3 regions of the Aminobacter sp. Piv2-1 genome follow, and region 3 is predicted to be linked to each of the others. Evidence: predicted binding sites of a transcription regulator. Region 3 holds the regulator's gene; each other region holds the start of a gene.
The links. The regulator PhoB, encoded in region 3, activates phosphate uptake and scavenging genes when phosphate is short. The targets are predictions, from matches to a motif close to TGTCATNNANCTGTCAT.
Positions count from the first base shown of each region.

Region 1 (5,768 bases), on a different contig from region 3:
TCAGGGTCGCGCGCGAGATCATGAGCCAAGCCGCGCTCAAGCCGTTCGTGATGGCCGAGCGGCTGCCGGGGCCAGGAGCGGTGACCGAGGAGCAACTGTTCGACTATGGTTGCGCCAATGCCAAGACCGACCACCACCCGGTCGGCACCTGCAAGATGGGCACCGACGAGATGGCCGTGGTCGACCTCGAGCTCAAGGTGCGCGGCATCGAGGGTCTGCGCGTCTGCGACAGCTCGGTGATGCCGCGCGTGCCGTCCTGCAACACCAACGGCCCGACAATCATGGTCGGCGAAAAGGGCGCCGACATCATCCGCAACCGCGAGCCGCTGCCGGCGGCGATCTTCGCCCACGAGCGCAACGAAACTCGGCCACGGGCGCGCGCCGAGGTGCGGTAGCCCGCCTCAGGCGACGCGGCGGCCTTCGCGCCAGACGGTGCGGACAACCGGCACGTGCTCGTCGACGCGGACGCGCACGAGGTCGGCGCGGCGGCCGATCTCGATCACGCCACGGTCGGTGAGGCCGACGGCCTCGGCCGGGTTCTTCGACACCATGGCAACCGCCTGCGGCAGCGAGATGCCCTCGACGACTTCGCCGAGGAAGAAGGCCGACTGGATCAGGCTGAAGGGGATGTAGTCCGACGACAGGATGTCGAGCAGGCCCTGCTCGGCCAGCGTGCGGGCCGAGACGTTGCCCGAATGGGAGGCGCCGCGCATGACGTTGGGCGCGCCCATCAGAACGCCGAGGCCGGCGGCCTTCGAGGCGCCGGCGGCCTCGACCGTGGTCGGGAATTCGGCGACGCGGATGCCTTGCGCGATTGCCTCGTCGACATGGGCGACGGTCGCGTCGTCATGGCTCGCGAGCACGATGCCACGTGCGTGGCAGGCGGTCGAAATCGCGTCGCGGTTGGGGCGCGAATTGCGGGCCGAGTCGCCCATGCGCTTGTCGCAAAAGGCCTTGAACTCGACGTCGTTGAGCTTGAGCTTGCGCTGGTAATAGTAGGCGTAAGTGTCGAAATCGACGAACTGGCGCTGGCCTGGCGCATGGTCCATCAGCGAGGCGAGCTTCACCCGGTCGTCGCCGTCGAAATAGGCGAAGCCGTCCTGGCAGTCGGGCGCCGAGACCTCGCAGCGCAGGTGGATGAAGTGGTCGGCGCGGACGCGGTCGGCGCGCACGCTGTCCTCGATGGCATCGGCCAGCTTGCGCATGTCGGTGGCGGTCATGTCGGCATCCTCGTCCATGCCGACGCGCAGCGCGTCGAAGACGGTGGTGATGCCGGCGGATGCCACCTGGGCGTCATGGGCGAGCACGGCGGCGATGGGGTTCCAGCGCACGCGCGGGCGCGGCGCATAGTGGCCTTCGAGATGGTCGGTGTGCAGCTCGACGAGACCGGGGATGACGAAGTCGCCGCCCATGTCCTCGCCGATGGTGGTCGGACCGGTCGAGATTTCGGCGATCTTGCCGTCGCGGACGACCATCGTGCCGTCGATCACGTCGTCGGCAAGGACGATGCGGGCATTGTTGAGGACAAGGTCGGTCATCTCAGGCGGTCCTTCTTTCGGCTTGCCTGCCCAGGGCGTGGTAGCTCAACACCTCGAAGGGGGCACCGGCGGCCGGTTCGACGAAGACGGCAAGCCCGGCGACGGGCACCGGCCTGTCGAGCACGTTGCCCAGGCATTGTTCGATTGCGGTGCGGACGCGCAGCATCTCCTCGGAGGCGACGCGACCGGTCAGGGTCATGTGGAAGCGGAAGGCGTCGAAGACGTAAGGGTAGCCCCACTGGCTGAGATAGCGGCACTCCTGCGGGCTCAGCGCGTCGGGATTGCGGCGGGCAAGCTCGGCGTCGGTCAAAGGCGCGCGATGCGGCTCGAAGGCTCTGACCACGTCGCCGGCGAAGCGGTCGAGTTCGGGCAGGGTCTCGGCCGGGATGAGGGCGAAGAAGCCGTCGATCTGGGCGAGCTTGAGGCGCGGAATGTCGAAGGGTGCGGCCGTGGCCGCAAAGGCGTCGACGGCGTCGACCAACATCTGTTCGCTGATGCCGTCGGCAAGCCGGAATGGCGCCTTCAGCGTGGCATGGAAGCCGTAGCGGCGGGCGGCGGCGGTGTGGAAGGCGACCTCGGCCGCCGACAGTTCGCCATGGGCCTTCGCCGGAATGGACGCACCGCCAAAGGCATCGCGCCCGAGCCAGCCGGCCGCGATGCGGCACAGCGGATCGTCATGCTCGGGCGTGAAATAGATGGCGTAGCGCATGGCGCGATTCTTCCTTGGAGACGAAGGCCCGATAGATGATTTGCGTGACAGTTTGACGAAGTAGTGGCCGACATTCTTGGCTTTGCAAGGGCAGGCCGGAAAAGTTCAATGGCTGGACTTGCCTCCGATCAGGCGGTGGCGCAACGCCGTGGAAATATTGTCGAAAATGAACACCACGACCAGGATCAGCAGCACCATGTAGGCGACGTTCTCCCAGTCGGAATTGGTGCGCATGGCTTCCCACAGCTTGAGGCCGATGCCGCCGGCGCCGACCGCGCCGATGATGGTGGCCGAGCGGGTGTTCGATTCCCAGAAGTAGAGCGACTGGCTGATGAGCACCGGCAGCACCTGCGGGACGACGCCATAACGCTGCACCGAGGCGGGCGAGGCGCCGACCGACCGCATGCCCTCGCGCTGCTTGTCGTCGATGTTCTCCAGCGCCTCGGAGTAGAGCTTGCCGAAGGTGCCGGTGTCGGTGAAGAAGATCGCCGACATGCCGGCGATGGGGCCGGGGCCGAAGGCGCGGGTGAAGAACAGCGCCCAGATCAGCATGTCGACCGAGCGCAGGAAATCGAAGAAGCGCTTGGCCACCTGGTTGATCACGCGGTTGCGGGTGATGTTGCGCGCCGCGGCGAAGGCCAGCGGGAAGGCGAGCAGGCTGGCGAACAGCGTGCCGACGAAGGCCATCACGATGGTCTGGGCAAGCTTCAGCCAGACGTCGCCATGCTGCCATTCGGCGTTGTTGACGATGTTGTCCCAGGCAAGCGCCGCATTCGACATCTTCGGGTCAAGGCGCTCGCCCGAGAAGACCAGCGACAGCACCTCGCTCATCGACTTGCCCCAGAAGGGTGAGTTGGCGTCGAAGAAGAAATTCTCCCAGCCGAGGAAGCGGTGGCGGATCTTGACGTCGTCCTCGTCGATCTGGACGCCGCCGGCAAAGCCGAAATCGGCAAGGATCTTCGCGCCGGGCGCCTTTTGCGTCGCCCAGGCGGGCAGGGCGCCGACGACCGCGATGCCCTGGCGCGGCACGATGGTCACGTCGAGCTTCTCGCCGCCATGGGTGACGACGACCCGCTCGGGCGCGATGTCGATCGTGGTGCTCGAGCCGATATGGGCGACGACGCGGTCGGCCGGCGCCTTGTTGGCGGCGACGGTAGCGCCGGCCGGCTGGGTGATGTCGAGCCAGTCGGGATGGCGGTCGGCGCGGTAGGACGAGAAGCGCGGATAACCGACGTCGAGGCGGCCGTCCTTGAAGGCGACCTGCGGCCGGATCTCGTAGCTGACCCAGTCGGCCAGGTAGGTTCCGGCGATGCCCCAGTTGCCGCCGGCAAGCACTGCGCCGACCGAGAAGAACCACCAGGCGAAGACGAGATAGGCGACGATGCCGCAGCCTACGGCCCAGCCGATCAGGCTCTTGCGCCAGGAGCCGGAGAAGACGCCGGGGTGACGATCGGCGATTGCCTGCATGTCGGCCATGGAAAGGGTGGTCATGATTATTCTCCGCGGCCGAAGGCGAAGGCCTGTTCGCCGACCAGCTTCTTGCGCAGCCAGGCCGAGAACTGGTCGACCGCGACGATGGTGCAGAACAGGAGGAGGATGATGGCGAGCGTCTTGGCTTCGTGGTTGCGGCTGATCGACAGGCGCAGCGCCTCGCCGATGCCGCCGCCGCCGACGGCGCCGATGATGGTCGAGGCACGCACGTTGATCTCGAGGCGCAGCAGGGCGTAGCTCAGGAAGTTGGGCATGACCTGCGGCACGATGCCGAACCAGACGCGCTCGGGCCAGTTGCCGCCAACCGCGCGCAGGCCTTCGTCGGCCTTCATGTCGGCATTCTCGACCACTTCGAAGAACAGTTTTCCCAGCGCGCCGACCGTATGCAGCGACACCGCGATGATCGCCGGGATCGCGCCCATGGAGAGCACGGCGAGGAAGAAGCCGGCGATGACGATCTCGGGGAAAGCGCGCAGGATTTCGAGGAAGCGGCGGACGAAGAAGCGCAGCCAGCGCTGAGTGACCAGGTTGGACGCAGCCAGGAAGCAGAGCAGGAAGCCGAAGGCGAACCCGATCAGCGTCGAGACGAGCGCGACGTTGATCGTCTCCAGCATCTTGTAGACATATTCGGGCAGGTAGAACGAGCCGGTCAGGTAGACCCGGCCCTCGGGATAGTCGAACTTCAGGCTGCCGTCGGCATAGCGCGAGGGCAGGTCGAACAGCGCGCGCCAGATCTCGAGGCCGTCGCGCGGAATTAGCTGGTCGACGAAATCGAAGAAATGCGGCAGGCGGTCGAAGAATTTGCCGGCATTGGTGTCGTTGGCGAACCAGAGCGAGCCGGAAAGGGCGAGGAACAGCAGGATGAGGCCGCCGATGGTGTGCAGGCGGCGACGGCCGGCGAGTTCGCGCCAGTGGCGTTCGACCGCGAGGCCGGCTTCCGTGAGGGGCATTGTCATGGAGGTTCCGTCCGATCCCGGATGAAAAAGGACGCGCCGCGGTGCTCGCGCGGCGCGTCCGTGTTGCCTTGCGGCTTAGCTGCCGATCTGCGCCTTGCGGGCGTCGATCACAGGCTGGTAGAACTCAGGCGTGACTTCGGTGAAGCCCTTGAAGTCGCCGCCCTGGATGGCCGAGAAGCAGGCCGGGTCGGACTGCGGCAGCTTCATCATGTAATCCTTGAACTTCGCCTTGATGTCGGCGTCGAGCGAGGTACGGACGACGATCGGGCCGTTCGGGATCAGCGGCGACTTCCAGACTTCGACCAGGTCGTCCATGTCGAGGATGCCCTTGTCGACCATCTTCTTCAGGTTGCCCGAGCTGTAGCCGTCCTTGAACTCGCCGACGCCCGAGCCGAAGGTCGTACCGGCGTCGAAGGTGCCCTTCAGCACTTCGAGGACAAGGTTCTCATGGCCGCCGCCGAAGCCGGTCTCGCCGAAGTAGTCCTTCACGGCCGTGCCGCCGAGGTCCTTGGGCAGCGAGGTGACCGGGATCAGGTAGCCCGAGGTCGAGTCCGCATCGGCGAAGCCGAGCTTCTTGCCCTTGAGGTCTTCGAGCTTGGTGATGCCCGAGTCCTTGCGGGCGACCATGATGGTGTAATAGCCGGTGGAGCCGTCGGTCTGGACGGTGGTCAGGATCGGCTCGACCGCGTCCTTGTTCTGCAGGTAGATCTTGGCGTAGCCGGAAGCGCCGAGTTCGGCGTAGTCGAGCGTGCCGCCGAGCAGGCCCTGGATGGTGCCGTCATAGTCGGCAGCCGGGAACAGTGACACCTTCTCGACGCCGATGGCCTTGGGCAGCTGGTCGACCAGGCACTGGAAGTTGCGCAGGCGGTCGGCTTCGTTTTCGCCGCCGATCAGGCCGATGCGGAACTCCTTGAGGTCGGCGGCATGGGCCGAACCGATCGCCAGCACGGCGAGCGAAACGGCACCCAGAAGTGCTTTCTTGAACATGACATGTCTCCAGGTTGGCCCGGCGGCATGCCGGGTCATTTTCGGTTGCTGAATGCCGGCCCTTGACGCGGGCGAGACGACCGCGAA
Region 1 covers NZ_JARKMU010000003.1:165,920-171,687, forward strand. The annotation lists gene AmiPiv_RS07010 (GMC family oxidoreductase) at 1-395, shown strand, start outside; gene AmiPiv_RS07015 (alpha-D-ribose 1-methylphosphonate 5-triphosphate diphosphatase) at 402-1,538, opposite strand; gene AmiPiv_RS07020 (DUF1045 domain-containing protein) at 1,540-2,247, opposite strand; gene phnE (phosphonate ABC transporter, permease protein PhnE) at 2,353-3,738, opposite strand; gene phnE (phosphonate ABC transporter, permease protein PhnE) at 3,741-4,688, opposite strand; gene phnD (phosphonate ABC transporter substrate-binding protein) at 4,770-5,681, opposite strand.
Region 1: the regulator PhoB is predicted to act here: its motif matches at 2,292-2,308, upstream of AmiPiv_RS07020 (DUF1045 domain-containing protein).

Region 2 (5,768 bases), on a different contig from region 3:
CGAGGCATTGATCTCGGGGAAGTTGCCGCCGCCGCCGGCCCGGTAATTGTTGGTCGCGACGACGAATTTCGCTGCCGGATCAATTGGTTTGTCGCCGAACATCAAGTCGACGATGCGGCTGGAGCCGGCATTCAGCACGGTGCCCTTGGCATCGTATTTGGGCGGCTGGGCCAGGTCGACCTTGTAGGTGACACCGTCGATGACGTCGAAATTGTAGGACGGGAAGTCGGCATTGATCAACGGCTGGTCCGCCTTGCCCGGCTCGACCTTGTTGAAGATGCCGGCCGACATCTCGAGCCATTCCTTCACCTGCGCGCCGGTGATCGCCACCGCCTGGACGGTGTTGGGGTAGAGGTAGAGGTCGGCGACGTTCTTGATCGCCACGTCGCCGGCAGGCACGTCGGTGTAGTAGTCAGGCCCGCCGCGTCCTCCGGACTTGAACGGCGCCGCGGCCGAAAGCACCGGCAGGTCCTTGTGCTCGGTGTCCTTCAGCATGTCCTTGATGTACCAGGTCTGCGCCTGGCTCACGATCTGCACCGACGGATCGTCGGCGACCAGCGCGAAGTAGGAGTAGAGCGGCGCCGACGTCTTGCCGACGGGCGTACGCACATAGGCGATCGTCGCCTCGTGCTCCTCCTTCACCGCCGCCTCGACCGAAGCCCGGCTTTCCACCGTCGGCATAACCTTCTTGTCGACGCGCTTGAAGATCGGCCGTGCCTCGCTGGTCGAGCTGACAACCTTCCAGGCATTGCCGTCGCGCTCCAGCATCAGGTCGATCAGCCCGAGATGAGAGCCCCAGAAGCCGCCCATCACGCCCGGCTTGCCGTTGATCGTGCCCTTGGCGTTGTCGACGCCGGCAACGCCTTCGAATTTGGGGCCGGGGAAGTCGAGGTGGCTGTGGCCGGTGACGATGGCGTCGATACCGTCCACGCCGGCGAGCAGGATGGATGCGTTCTCCAGGTTGTCGCCGGCAGCCGGCGTGCCCATGCCCGAGTGAGCCAGCGCGATGACGATCTCGGCGCCCTCCTCCTTCATCTGCGGCACCCACGCCTGAGCCGTCTTGACGATGTCGCGGGTCATCGCCTTGCCGCCAAGGTGCTTGGCGTCCCAGGTCATCACCTGGGGCGGCACGAAGCCGATCAGGCCGATGCGGATCGGCTGCTCCGCGCCCGCGCCGTCCTTCAGCTTCTTGTCGACGATGACATAGGGTTTCAGGAACAGTTCGTCCTTGGTGGCGTCGGCGGCGAGCTGGCCCTTGGTCAGGTTGGCGCAGACAAAGGGGAAACTGGCGCCGTTGAGCACCTTGAACATGTAGTCCAGGCCATAGTTGAACTCGTGGTTGCCGAGCGTCGAGCAGTCGTAGCCCAGCGTGTTCATTGCCTTGATGATCGGGTGGATGTCGCCGTCCTTCATGCCGCGCTGATAGGCCATGAAGTCGCCCATCGGGTTGCCCTGCAGGAAGTCGCCATTGTCGAGGAGCAGAGAGTTGGTGGCCTCGGCCCGGATGGCATCGATGATCGAGGCGGTCCTGGCCACGCCCATCGTGTCGTTCGGCTTGTCGGCATAATAGTCGTAGGGGAAGACGTGGACGTGCAGGTCCGTGGTTTCCATGATCCTGAGATGCGCCTGGTTGGCCTGCGCGCGCGCCGAGAACGGATGCATCATCACGATCGCGCCGGCGGCCGCAGAGCCGGCAAGAAAAGAACGGCGAGAAATCGGGTGAAGCATGCTGGACATTTTCATTCTCCAGGGAAATGAACTGACAGTATTCAGCCGGCGTATGAAAGGTGAAATCTTGCGCCAATTTCAGCGCAAGTCCAGCGGCTCGATGTAACAGCCCTGTGACGAGCCTTGGGGAATGGATTGGTCCAGCGAGCCGCCCCCGGCTATACACAGAGGCCGACGTTCCACCCGAAAGGTTTCAGGCCAGGTCCGGACGCATGCCCATGGCGGTGCGGTCTATCACTTCGCGCAGCGCGAAGGACGAGTTGATCTTGGTGACGTGCGGCATGGCCGACAGCCATTCCTTGTGGATGCGCTCGTAGTCGGGCAGGTCGCGCGCGGCGATGCGCAGGATGTAGTCGTATTCGCCCGACATCAGGTGGCAGGAGAGGATGTTGGGGCAGCGCTTCACCGCCACCTCGAACTCGCTCAGCGTCTTCTCGAACTGGCCGGACAGCGATATGTGGACGATCACCGTCATCTGGTGGCCGAGGGCTGCGTTCGAAAGCCTGGCGTGGTAGCCGCTGATGATGCCCGACTTCTCAAGGTTGTCGAGACGGCGCGAACAGGCGGACTGGGACAGGCCGACCTTCTCGGCCAGCGCCGCATTGGGCATGCGGCCGTCTTTCTGGAGTGAGTCCAGAATGGCGATATCAATCCTGTCCAGCGGCATTCTTCGAATTTCCTTCGATATTTCCAGCGAACGACGCAAGGATTATCGAGTACGGCCCGCCGGCGCAACTCATTTCGCAAACATATTCGAGCCGATTCGTGATTCACTTCCTACATAGGGAACAAGAGCCTGAACGGCTGCGGAGGAGCGAGAAATGCGTGTTGGCTGCCCCAAGGAAATCAAGAACCACGAGTACCGCGTCGGACTGACCCCCGGCTCGGTCCGCGAATATGTCGCCCACGGCCATGAGGTGCTGATCGAGGCCGGCGCGGGTGCCGGCATCGGTGCCGACGACAACGCCTATCGCGCCGCCGGCGCGCATATCGCCAAGACGGCGGAGGAGGTCTTCACCCGCTCCGACATGATCGTGAAGGTCAAGGAACCCCAGCCCAGGGAATGGGCGCAGCTGCGCGAAGGCCAGATCCTCTACACCTACCTGCACCTCGCTCCCGATCCCGATCAGACCAGGGGGCTGCTCGCCTCCGGGGTCACGGCGGTCGCCTACGAAACGGTGACCGACGACCGCGGCGGCCTGCCGCTGCTGGCGCCGATGTCGGAAGTCGCCGGACGGCTGTCGATCCAGGCGGGCGCCACCGCCCTGCAGAAGGCCAATGGCGGCCGCGGCGTGCTGCTCGGCGGCGTGCCAGGCGTGCTGCCGGGCAAGGTCGCGGTGATCGGTGGCGGCGTCGTCGGCCTGCATGCCGCCCGCATGGCGGCCGGGCTCGGCGCCGACGTTTCCATCATCGACCGCTCGATCCCGCGCCTGCGCCAGTTGGACGACATCTTCGCCGGCCGCGTGCATACCCGCTATTCGACCGTCGAGGCGCTGGAAGAGGAGTGCTTCTCGGCCGACATCATCGTCGGCGCGGTCCTCATCCCCGGGGCTGCGGCACCGAAGCTCGTCAGCCGCGAGATGCTGTCGGGCATGAAGAAGGGCGCGGTTCTCGTCGACGTCGCCATCGACCAGGGCGGCTGCTTCGAGACCTCGCATGCCACGACCCACGCCGATCCGACCTACGAGGTCGACGGCATCATCCACTACTGCGTTGCCAACATGCCGGGTGCGGTGCCGGTGACCTCGGCGCACGCACTCAACAATGCCACGCTGCACTACGGCCTGGCGCTCGCTGACCGCGGCCTCAAGGCGCTCGCCGACGAACCGCATCTGCGCAACGGGCTCAACGTGCATCGCGGACGGATCACCAACCGCGCCGTCGCCGAGGCCCTCGGCTACGAGATGATGGACGCCAAGACTGCACTGGCGGCCTGAGTCGCATCCACCACCTTCGAACGCCCGCCGCAGCGATGCGGCGGGCTTTTTCTTTACTTGGTCAGGCCTCCGCGCCGGCAAGCTCAATCCGGCATTGATAACAATTGTTCCTGGCCGAACGCATGTGCACGTAGGCGACGTCGGGGCGCGCCAGCAACTCATAGGCCTTCGCGACGATCTCCGGCGTCGGCGTCACCGCCCCGGTGCCATAGACGATGCGGTCGTCGGCACCGTAGCCGCGCAGGATGTAGTCGCGCGTCTTCGTGAACAATTCGGGCAGCTCGGCGGTTTCGTCGGCGCGCGGGCACTCCCCGGCATGGAGGAAGATCGGGCCGGTCTCCGCATAGGGCTGCAACTCGGGAAACGGCCGGTATGCGAGTATGAGATACGGCTCGCCCGCAGCCACATTCTTCAGGCAGTGGCGACACGGCACGCCGTCGCCATCGGAAAGGCGGCGCTCGGGGACCATGCCGTAGGCATCCGGCGCCCCACTCTGTAGCGCTCTCACTTCGTCGGTGGGCAAGGCCTTGAATTTCAGGGTCATGGCGGCAGTCCTCTTGGTGCGACCCCGGCAAGCTAGGCCGAGCCCAGGCAGGCGCCCACCCGATTGCCGCTAGACCGACAGGGTTTCGTCCATCAACGCATCCAGCACCCGCACCAGCCCGCTGAACTCGCGCACCCGGCGGATGGCGAGCAGCGCACCGGCAACATAGGGAACCGCGGACGTGCCGGCGTCGTGGCGAATGGTAAGGCGCTCCTCCGGCAGGCCGAACACCGCCTCGCACGACAGTTGATAGGATGGCAGGCGCAGCGAGTGCACCTGCACCGCGGTTCCCTCCCCCATGGTGGCGCCGCGCGCCTCGGGGTGGCCGAAGACCTCCGAAGTGGGCAGCGCCGTCGGCGCGCGACGGATTTCCGACAGCGTCTCCGCCAGCTCGAGGGCGGTGCCCGACGGGGCGTCAGGCTTCCTGGCGCTGGCGTAGTCGATGATCTCGACATCGGGCCCGTATTGCGCCGCCATCTGCGCGAACTTCTTCATCAGCGTCGCGGTGATCGAATAATTGCCGGCGGCGACCACGCCGACGTCATGCCCCGCGGTGCTGCGCGCCACCGCGCCGACGAGGCGCATGTCCTCCTGCATCAGGATCGCCGGTACGAGCGCCTTGCCCACCCAGCCGGTCGCACCTGCCATCACCACCCCGATCGCCATCGTTCGCCCTCCAGTTGGTATACTGTATACCAATGCGAACGATATGAATAAAGCCCGGCTTTGGCAAGCCGGGCTCCAGGGATCGAATCGTGCTGATGTCAGCGGATGAAATCGTCAAAGCGGCGCAGGGTCACGCGCCGATTGCGCCAGTTCTCGTTCGGGGTCGGCACCAGCAGGAACTCCTCGCCGTATCCGACGGTCTCGAGCGCGTAGCCCGGAATGCCAAACTCCCGCACCAGGGTCCGCCTGAGCGAGGCGGCGCGGCGCTCGGAAAGCGTCTGGTTGGACGCAAACGAGCCGACGGCGTCGGTATGCCCCTCGATCAGCACACGCGTTTCGGGGTCACGGCGCAGGATGCGATTGAGGGCATTGGCGATGTTCTCGACCTTGCCATATTGCGAATAGGGAATCTCGGCCGAGCCGAAGGCGAAGTTGATGGACTGGATGTCGATCGAGGGCGCCATGCGGCGCAGGTCCGGCCGGCGCTTGAACTCGCGGATGGTCACGCGCTGGTTCGGCTTGAGCTTGACCGTCGGCGCCGCCTCGAGCTGGCGCTCGATCTGTGCCGCCGAAGGCGTGGTCGCCTGGGCGGCGGCAAAGGATGGCACGGCGATCAAGGCAATCAGCGCGGCTGCCAAGGTACGGCGGTTCAGCATCAATTACTCTCCTGTCACGTCGACATGAAGTCGAACCCAATAGCCGGGAAGATGCAACAAGCAACCTGAAGATGCGATGAACGGACGGTTCAGACTAGGTTGGCGCCGTTATTCACGCATCACGCTTGCCGCGCGTTCCGCAAAGGTCATCGTCCGAACGTTTTCGGATTTCTGCGCGACCGGCGAAAATCCCATCTTCTGGTAGAGTGGCAAGGCAGCGGGATGGTCCAGCGTGCA
Region 2 covers NZ_JARKMU010000005.1:28,019-33,786, forward strand. The annotation lists gene AmiPiv_RS10410 (bifunctional 2',3'-cyclic-nucleotide 2'-phosphodiesterase/3'-nucleotidase) at 1-1,737, opposite strand, end outside; gene AmiPiv_RS10415 (Lrp/AsnC family transcriptional regulator) at 1,922-2,395, opposite strand; gene ald (alanine dehydrogenase) at 2,550-3,665, shown strand; gene AmiPiv_RS10425 (DUF1203 domain-containing protein) at 3,727-4,209, opposite strand; gene AmiPiv_RS10430 (4-hydroxy-tetrahydrodipicolinate reductase) at 4,279-4,875, opposite strand; gene AmiPiv_RS10435 (OmpA family protein) at 4,974-5,531, opposite strand; gene AmiPiv_RS10440 (GNAT family N-acetyltransferase) at 5,640-5,768, opposite strand, start outside.
Region 2: the regulator PhoB is predicted to act here: its motif matches at 1,831-1,847, upstream of AmiPiv_RS10410 (bifunctional 2',3'-cyclic-nucleotide 2'-phosphodiesterase/3'-nucleotidase).

Region 3 (5,768 bases):
ATCCCCTTCGCCGACCGCCTGGAGCGGGAATTCGGCGTGCCGGTGACGGTCGAGAACGACTGCAACATGATCGCCGAGGCGCTGCGCTGGCGCGACCCCTCGCGCTATCGCGACGACTTCATCGCCATCCTGCTCTCGCACGGCATCGGCATGGGGCTGGTGGTCAAGGGCGAGCTCTTCACCGGCACCCAGTCCTCGGGCGCGGAATTCGGCCACATGATCCATCGCCCGGACGGCGCGCTGTGCCGCTGCGGACGGCGCGGCTGCATCGAGGCCTATGCCGGCAACTACGCGATCTGGCGCAACGCCAGGCTCGGCGACGAGAACGCCGAGCCGCTCGCCGACCTCTCGGACGAGGACATCATCGCCCTGGCGGATGCCGCGCGCGACCATGACGGGCCGGAGCGGGAAGCCTTCCGCAAGGCGGGCGAGGCGATCGGCTTCGGCCTCGGCTCCATGTTCGCGCTCTTCGACCCCGCCCCGCTCGCCTTCGTCGGCGTCGGCGCCACCGCCTTCGACGTCATGGAGCCATATGTGCGGGCCGCGATCGCCAAGACGGCGGGCGGCACCCACTCCAGGGCGATCTCCTTCGACACCATGCCCAACGAGGTGCCGCTTATCCGCGAAGGCTGCATGATGCGCGCCCTGCTCTATGTCGACGACGAGATCTTCGCACCCGGCACGGCCCTTCGCCGTGCCCAGGCGGGCGTCGCCTGACCGGACTGGCGCGGTCAGGCGCCGGGCTGCCATCACCTCGAACTGTTCCTTTTCTTGCCCCAGGTCGAAACGAAGGCCGCGGCGCGCAGCAAGAGCACCGACAATATCGCCGCCACGAAGGGCCACTGCAGCGGGTTCGGCTCGGGCGTCGGGCGATGGAAGCTCAGGAAGTGCATGAACAGGAAGTAGGCCGTGTGCGCCAGGGCAAGCCCCCACAGCACCGTTGCGCCGTTCTGCAAGAACTTCCAGACCGAGGTGCCGAGCAGACGGATCGACCGGTCGTTCGAGGTGAACATGAGCATGAGTGCGTAGGCCAGGGCGGCAATCCCGATCAGGTTGGCAAGCCCGAAGCCCTGCTGGAACATCACGTACTCGCCCGTTTGCGGGATGATTTCGTAGCCGAAAAGCCGCGCGAAATCCCACTCGACCCAGCCGCCGAGGATGATGACCGTATGCACGGCCGCAAGAAGCGTCGCGTAGATGCCGGTTTCGCGCCTATAGGCCACCGCCCACAGCAACACCGGCCACAGGCGCGCCCCTGGCCCGATCGACATGGTGATCACCAGGAGCGCGAGCGACGCGTCCGCGAACGCGCGGTTCCACCGGTGCATCGGGCTCCACTGCCCGTGAACGACGGCAAACCCATAGATCAGCGCCGCCGAAAGGCCGATGACGACGAGATGGCGAAGCAGCATCCGGCGCCAGGCAAGAGGGACGAGGCCGGAGCGGGCCGGAGCGGCGGGGATGTCGGTCACTTGGGATACTCCAGTTGCGTTGGGTCAGCGGCATCCGCGCGACGAGCGCGCAGCTCGTGCCATGAAGCGATGGCGAGGAGCGCTATGCCGAGCGCGGAAATCAATGGGCGGATCGGGTCGAACCACATCAGCAGGAATTCGCCCCCGAACAGAAGCATGAGGATCTTGTTGCAGGTCGGGCAGGCGATGCCGATGAAGCCCGTCACGCCGCCTATCCCCGCGCGGCGCACCGAGCAGACGGGGCGCCGAACGGCGATGTAGAGCCCCGACAACGCCGACATGACCACCAGGGCCGGCAATTCCCAGCCCGCGACGGCGGTCATCCGGACAAAGAACGGATTGTCCCAGAGTGCCGAAACGGTTCCGAGCGCAGCGAAGGTCAACGCGGCCGCGGCCGCGCCCTTCAGGATGGCGCGTCCATGCCAACCGATGGCGGTTCCGCGCCCCAGGGCAATGATGCGGGCATTCATGTCGGATCTGCTCCATGTCTGCCGGGCGGCATTTCGCAGCCGCCCGGCGAGGACCTCAGGTGTGACCGTCGTATCAGCCGGCCTGCGGAGCGGGCCCGCTGCCGCCGGCAACCTCGTGGGTGTGGGGTTGGGTCGGGTCGCCCAGCACGAGTATGGGAGACTGGCTGGGCACCCGGTCGTACAGGTCGATGATGTCCTGGTTCATCAGCCGGACGCAGCCGCTCGAAACCGCCTTGCCGATGGTCCAGTACTCCGGCGTGCCGTGGACGCGGTAGAGCGTATCGACCTTGCCCTGGAAGACGTAGAGGGCTCGCGCTCCCAGCGGATTCGTCAGGCCGGGCGGCATGCCGCCCCGGTCGGCGCTCCACTGGGCAAGATTCGGCTGACGCGCGATCATCTCGTCCGGCGGCGTCCACTTCGGCCATTCCTGCTTCCAGCCGATACGGCCCCTGCCCGCCCAGGTGAATCCGGCCCGGCCAAGTCCGACGCCGTAGCGCATGGCCTTGCCGCCCGGCTGGACGAGGTGAAGGTAGAAATTCTCCGTGTCGACGACGAGCGTTCCGACCGGTTCTTCGGTGACGTAGTCGACCTGCCGCCGATAGAAGCGGCTCGGCACCTTTTTCAGGTCGACCGCGGGAATGGGGAACCGTTCGTTCGGGAGCGGGCCGTACATCGCAAGGGCATTGGCGTCGGCGACCGGCGCCGGTTCGACCGGTGCCTTTGCCACCGGCGCGGCCGATTCCTGGGTGCTGACGCAGCCGGACACCACGAGGGTCCCCAAGCTCGCCGCACCGGTGAGAAAGCGTCGGCGGCTCAATGCCGGGCCGTCGCCCGCGATGGGCTCCGCGGCGCTGGTTTCTATTGTGTCTGTGTTCATTAGGCAGTCTCCTGGACTCATTTCTTTCATTCAGGGCGACACGGGGTCAGGGAGGTCGGCCCCGGTCGTGATCATGCGAATGCAACCATCGTCACCGATCAGCCGATCGGTGACGGCGCATGCGCGCTTGGGACGATCCGGCATTTCGCGGCGCGGTTGCCACGAGAAGGCATGTGGGCGACGGGCGGGTTCGGGAGGTCATCCTCTTTCCCCTTCGCAGCTGATTTCGAGCGGCTTCGTCGGCGTGGACCGAGGAGCGATCGGCTGAAAATCAGGCAGCGATGGGAGGCCGCAACAGCGATGCGGTCGAGCCGACGCGCAGCAAGAGATCTGGAAGCAGCATCAGGGCCGCGGCGCGGAACGGCGCGGCAGGCTCGACATGGGTCAGCCAGGCAGGGCATTCGCCCAGGCAGTGCAGGCTGGCGAGGCTTTCGGCGGACAATTCGACGGTGCAGCGGTCCGGGGACGGCAAACACTCGTCGGCGACGGCAGTGATTTCCGCCTGCGCGGCCACCCTCGGCAACTCGGCAGCAAAATTCGTGCCTTCGGCCGCTGCCCGTTCGAGGGACAGTCCGTTTAGAATGGTGACCAACACCAGGAAGATGGCCGACAGCAAGTTACGCACGGTGCCCCAGCTACCATGAAAAGTGGCAATTTTGAGTATTTCCCCAATCAAAAAATTGTCATCTCAAGAACATCCGCGACTGTCACTGTCACGGAATCGCCGCTTGAGATATGGATTTGGGAGCGATTGTTGCGACAATAAAGCATCCAGAAACCGGAAGCTTCGAATTTATGTTCATGACAGCGCCAGGACAAACGCGTCGAACTGCAATGATTTGAGCGCCACAAAGTGCTGGAACGGCATGGCGGCGCAAAGGGCGCCAGACGTCGGTGCGACAGCGCCGGTGCCGCTGGCTGTCGCGAAGGCTCCGAGCGCGCGCAGCGGCCCCCTGTGACATTGGGACACTGGCCAGGTTGATCGTCCAGCCAGTGCCATGCCGTTTGCCGACAGCTATTCTTCCCGGATCGCGTAGCCGGCGCCGCGGATGGTGCGGATCACGTCCGGCATGCGGCCGTTGTTGACGGCCTTGCGCAGGCGCCCGACATGCACGTCGACGGTGCGCTCGTCGATGTAGATCGTCTCGCCCCAGACGTTGTCGAGCAGCTGGCTGCGCGAGAACACGCGGCCGGGATGACGCATCATGAATTCGAGCAGGCGGAACTCCGTCGGCCCGAGCTTGATCTCGCTCTTCTTGCGATAGACCCGGTGCGACTCGCGGTCGAGCACGATGTCGCCGACCTTGAGCACCGAAGACAGCACCTCGGGCTTGGCGCGGCGCAGCAGCGCCTTCACCCGCGCCATGAACTCCGGGGTCGAAAATGGCTTCACCAGGTAGTCGTCGGCGCCGGTGGAAAGCCCGCGCACCCGGTCGCTTTCCTCGCCGCGGGCCGTCAGCATGATGATCGGCAGCCGTTCGGTCTCGGGGCGCATCCTCAGCCTGCGGCAGAGCTCGATGCCGGAAAGTGCCGGCACCATCCAGTCGAGCACCAAAAGGTCCGGCACGTTTTCCTGCAGCCGCAGTTCGGCCTCGTCGCCGCGCGTCACCACTTCCACCTGGTAGCCCTCGGCCTCGAGGTTGTAGCGCAGCAGCACGCCAAGGGGCTCTTCGTCCTCGACGACCATGACCTTGGGAGCGATCATCGCCTGTACCTTGTCCTGGCGCACGGCCCGGTTCGGACCATGCGCTGATTTAACCTGTGCAGCGCCCCCGCGCCAAACGCATGCGGTTGCGGAAGATGTCAGGCCGACATGGGCGACGTGGTTTCGTCGACCTTCGGCCGATTGAGCGGCAGCTGCGTGCCGGTGACCACGAAATAGGCGTTCTCGGCGATGTTGGTGACATGGTCGCCGATGCGCTCGAGGTTCTTGGCGCAGAACAGGAGATGCGTGCAGGCGGTGATGTTGCGCGGATCCTCCATCATGTAGGTCAGGAGTTCGCGGAACACGGCCGTGTACTGCACGTCGACCTTCTGGTCGTCCGCGCGCAGGTTCTTGAGGCCTTCGGCATCGCGCGCGACATAGAGGTCGACCACGCCGCGCACCTGGCTGAGCACCAGCTGCGCCATGGCGTCGATCGAGTGCGACAGATTGCGCGGCATCGCCGACTGGCCGACGGCGCCCACCCGCTTGGCGATGTTCTTGGCGAGATCGCCGATGCGCTCGAGGTCGCCCGCCATGCGGATCGCGCCGACCACGGCGCGCAGGTCCTGCGCCATCGGCTGGCGCTTGGCGATCAGCGTGATCGCGCTGTTGTCGAGATCGCGCTGCCTGGCGTCCATGATGGTGTCGTCGGCAATGACGTTCTGCGCCAGCGGCTGGTCCGACGTCAGCAGCGCGCGGATGGCATTCGCCACCATCGTGGCCGACAGGTCGCCCATGTCGCGGATGACCTGGTCGACGTGCTGGAGTTCCTCGTCGAAGGACCGGACTGTGTGCTCGCCCATGATCGTATCCTCGTCTTTGTGATCGGAGCGGCGTTCACTCAGCCGAAGCGGCCGGTGATGTAGTCCTGCGTCCGCTTGTCGTCGGGGTTGGTGAACATCTTGTCGGTCGGGCCTTCCTCGACCAGGTAGCCGAGATGGAACATCGCGGTCCGCTGCGACACGCGCGCCGCCTGCTGCATCGAGTGGGTGACGATGACGATGGTGAAGTTCTCGCGCAGCTCGTCGATCAGTTCCTCGACCTTGGCGGTGGCGATCGGATCGAGCGCCGAGCAGGGCTCGTCCATGAGGATCACTTCGGGCGACACCGCGATGGCGCGGGCGATGCACAAGCGCTGCTGCTGGCCGCCGGAAAGGCCGGTGCCGGCTTCGTGCAGGCGGTCCTTGACCTCGTTCCACAGCGCCGCTCGCTGCAGGCTCTTCTCGACGATCTGGTCGAGATCG
Region 3 covers NZ_JARKMU010000006.1:65,018-70,785, forward strand. The annotation lists gene AmiPiv_RS12555 (ROK family protein) at 1-717, shown strand, start outside; gene AmiPiv_RS12560 (hypothetical protein) at 750-1,472, opposite strand; gene AmiPiv_RS12565 (hypothetical protein) at 1,469-1,942, opposite strand; gene AmiPiv_RS12570 (L,D-transpeptidase) at 2,016-2,819, opposite strand; gene AmiPiv_RS12575 (hypothetical protein) at 3,091-3,495, opposite strand; gene phoB (phosphate regulon transcriptional regulator PhoB) at 3,835-4,524, opposite strand; gene phoU (phosphate signaling complex protein PhoU) at 4,623-5,327, opposite strand; gene pstB (phosphate ABC transporter ATP-binding protein PstB) at 5,366-5,768, opposite strand, start outside.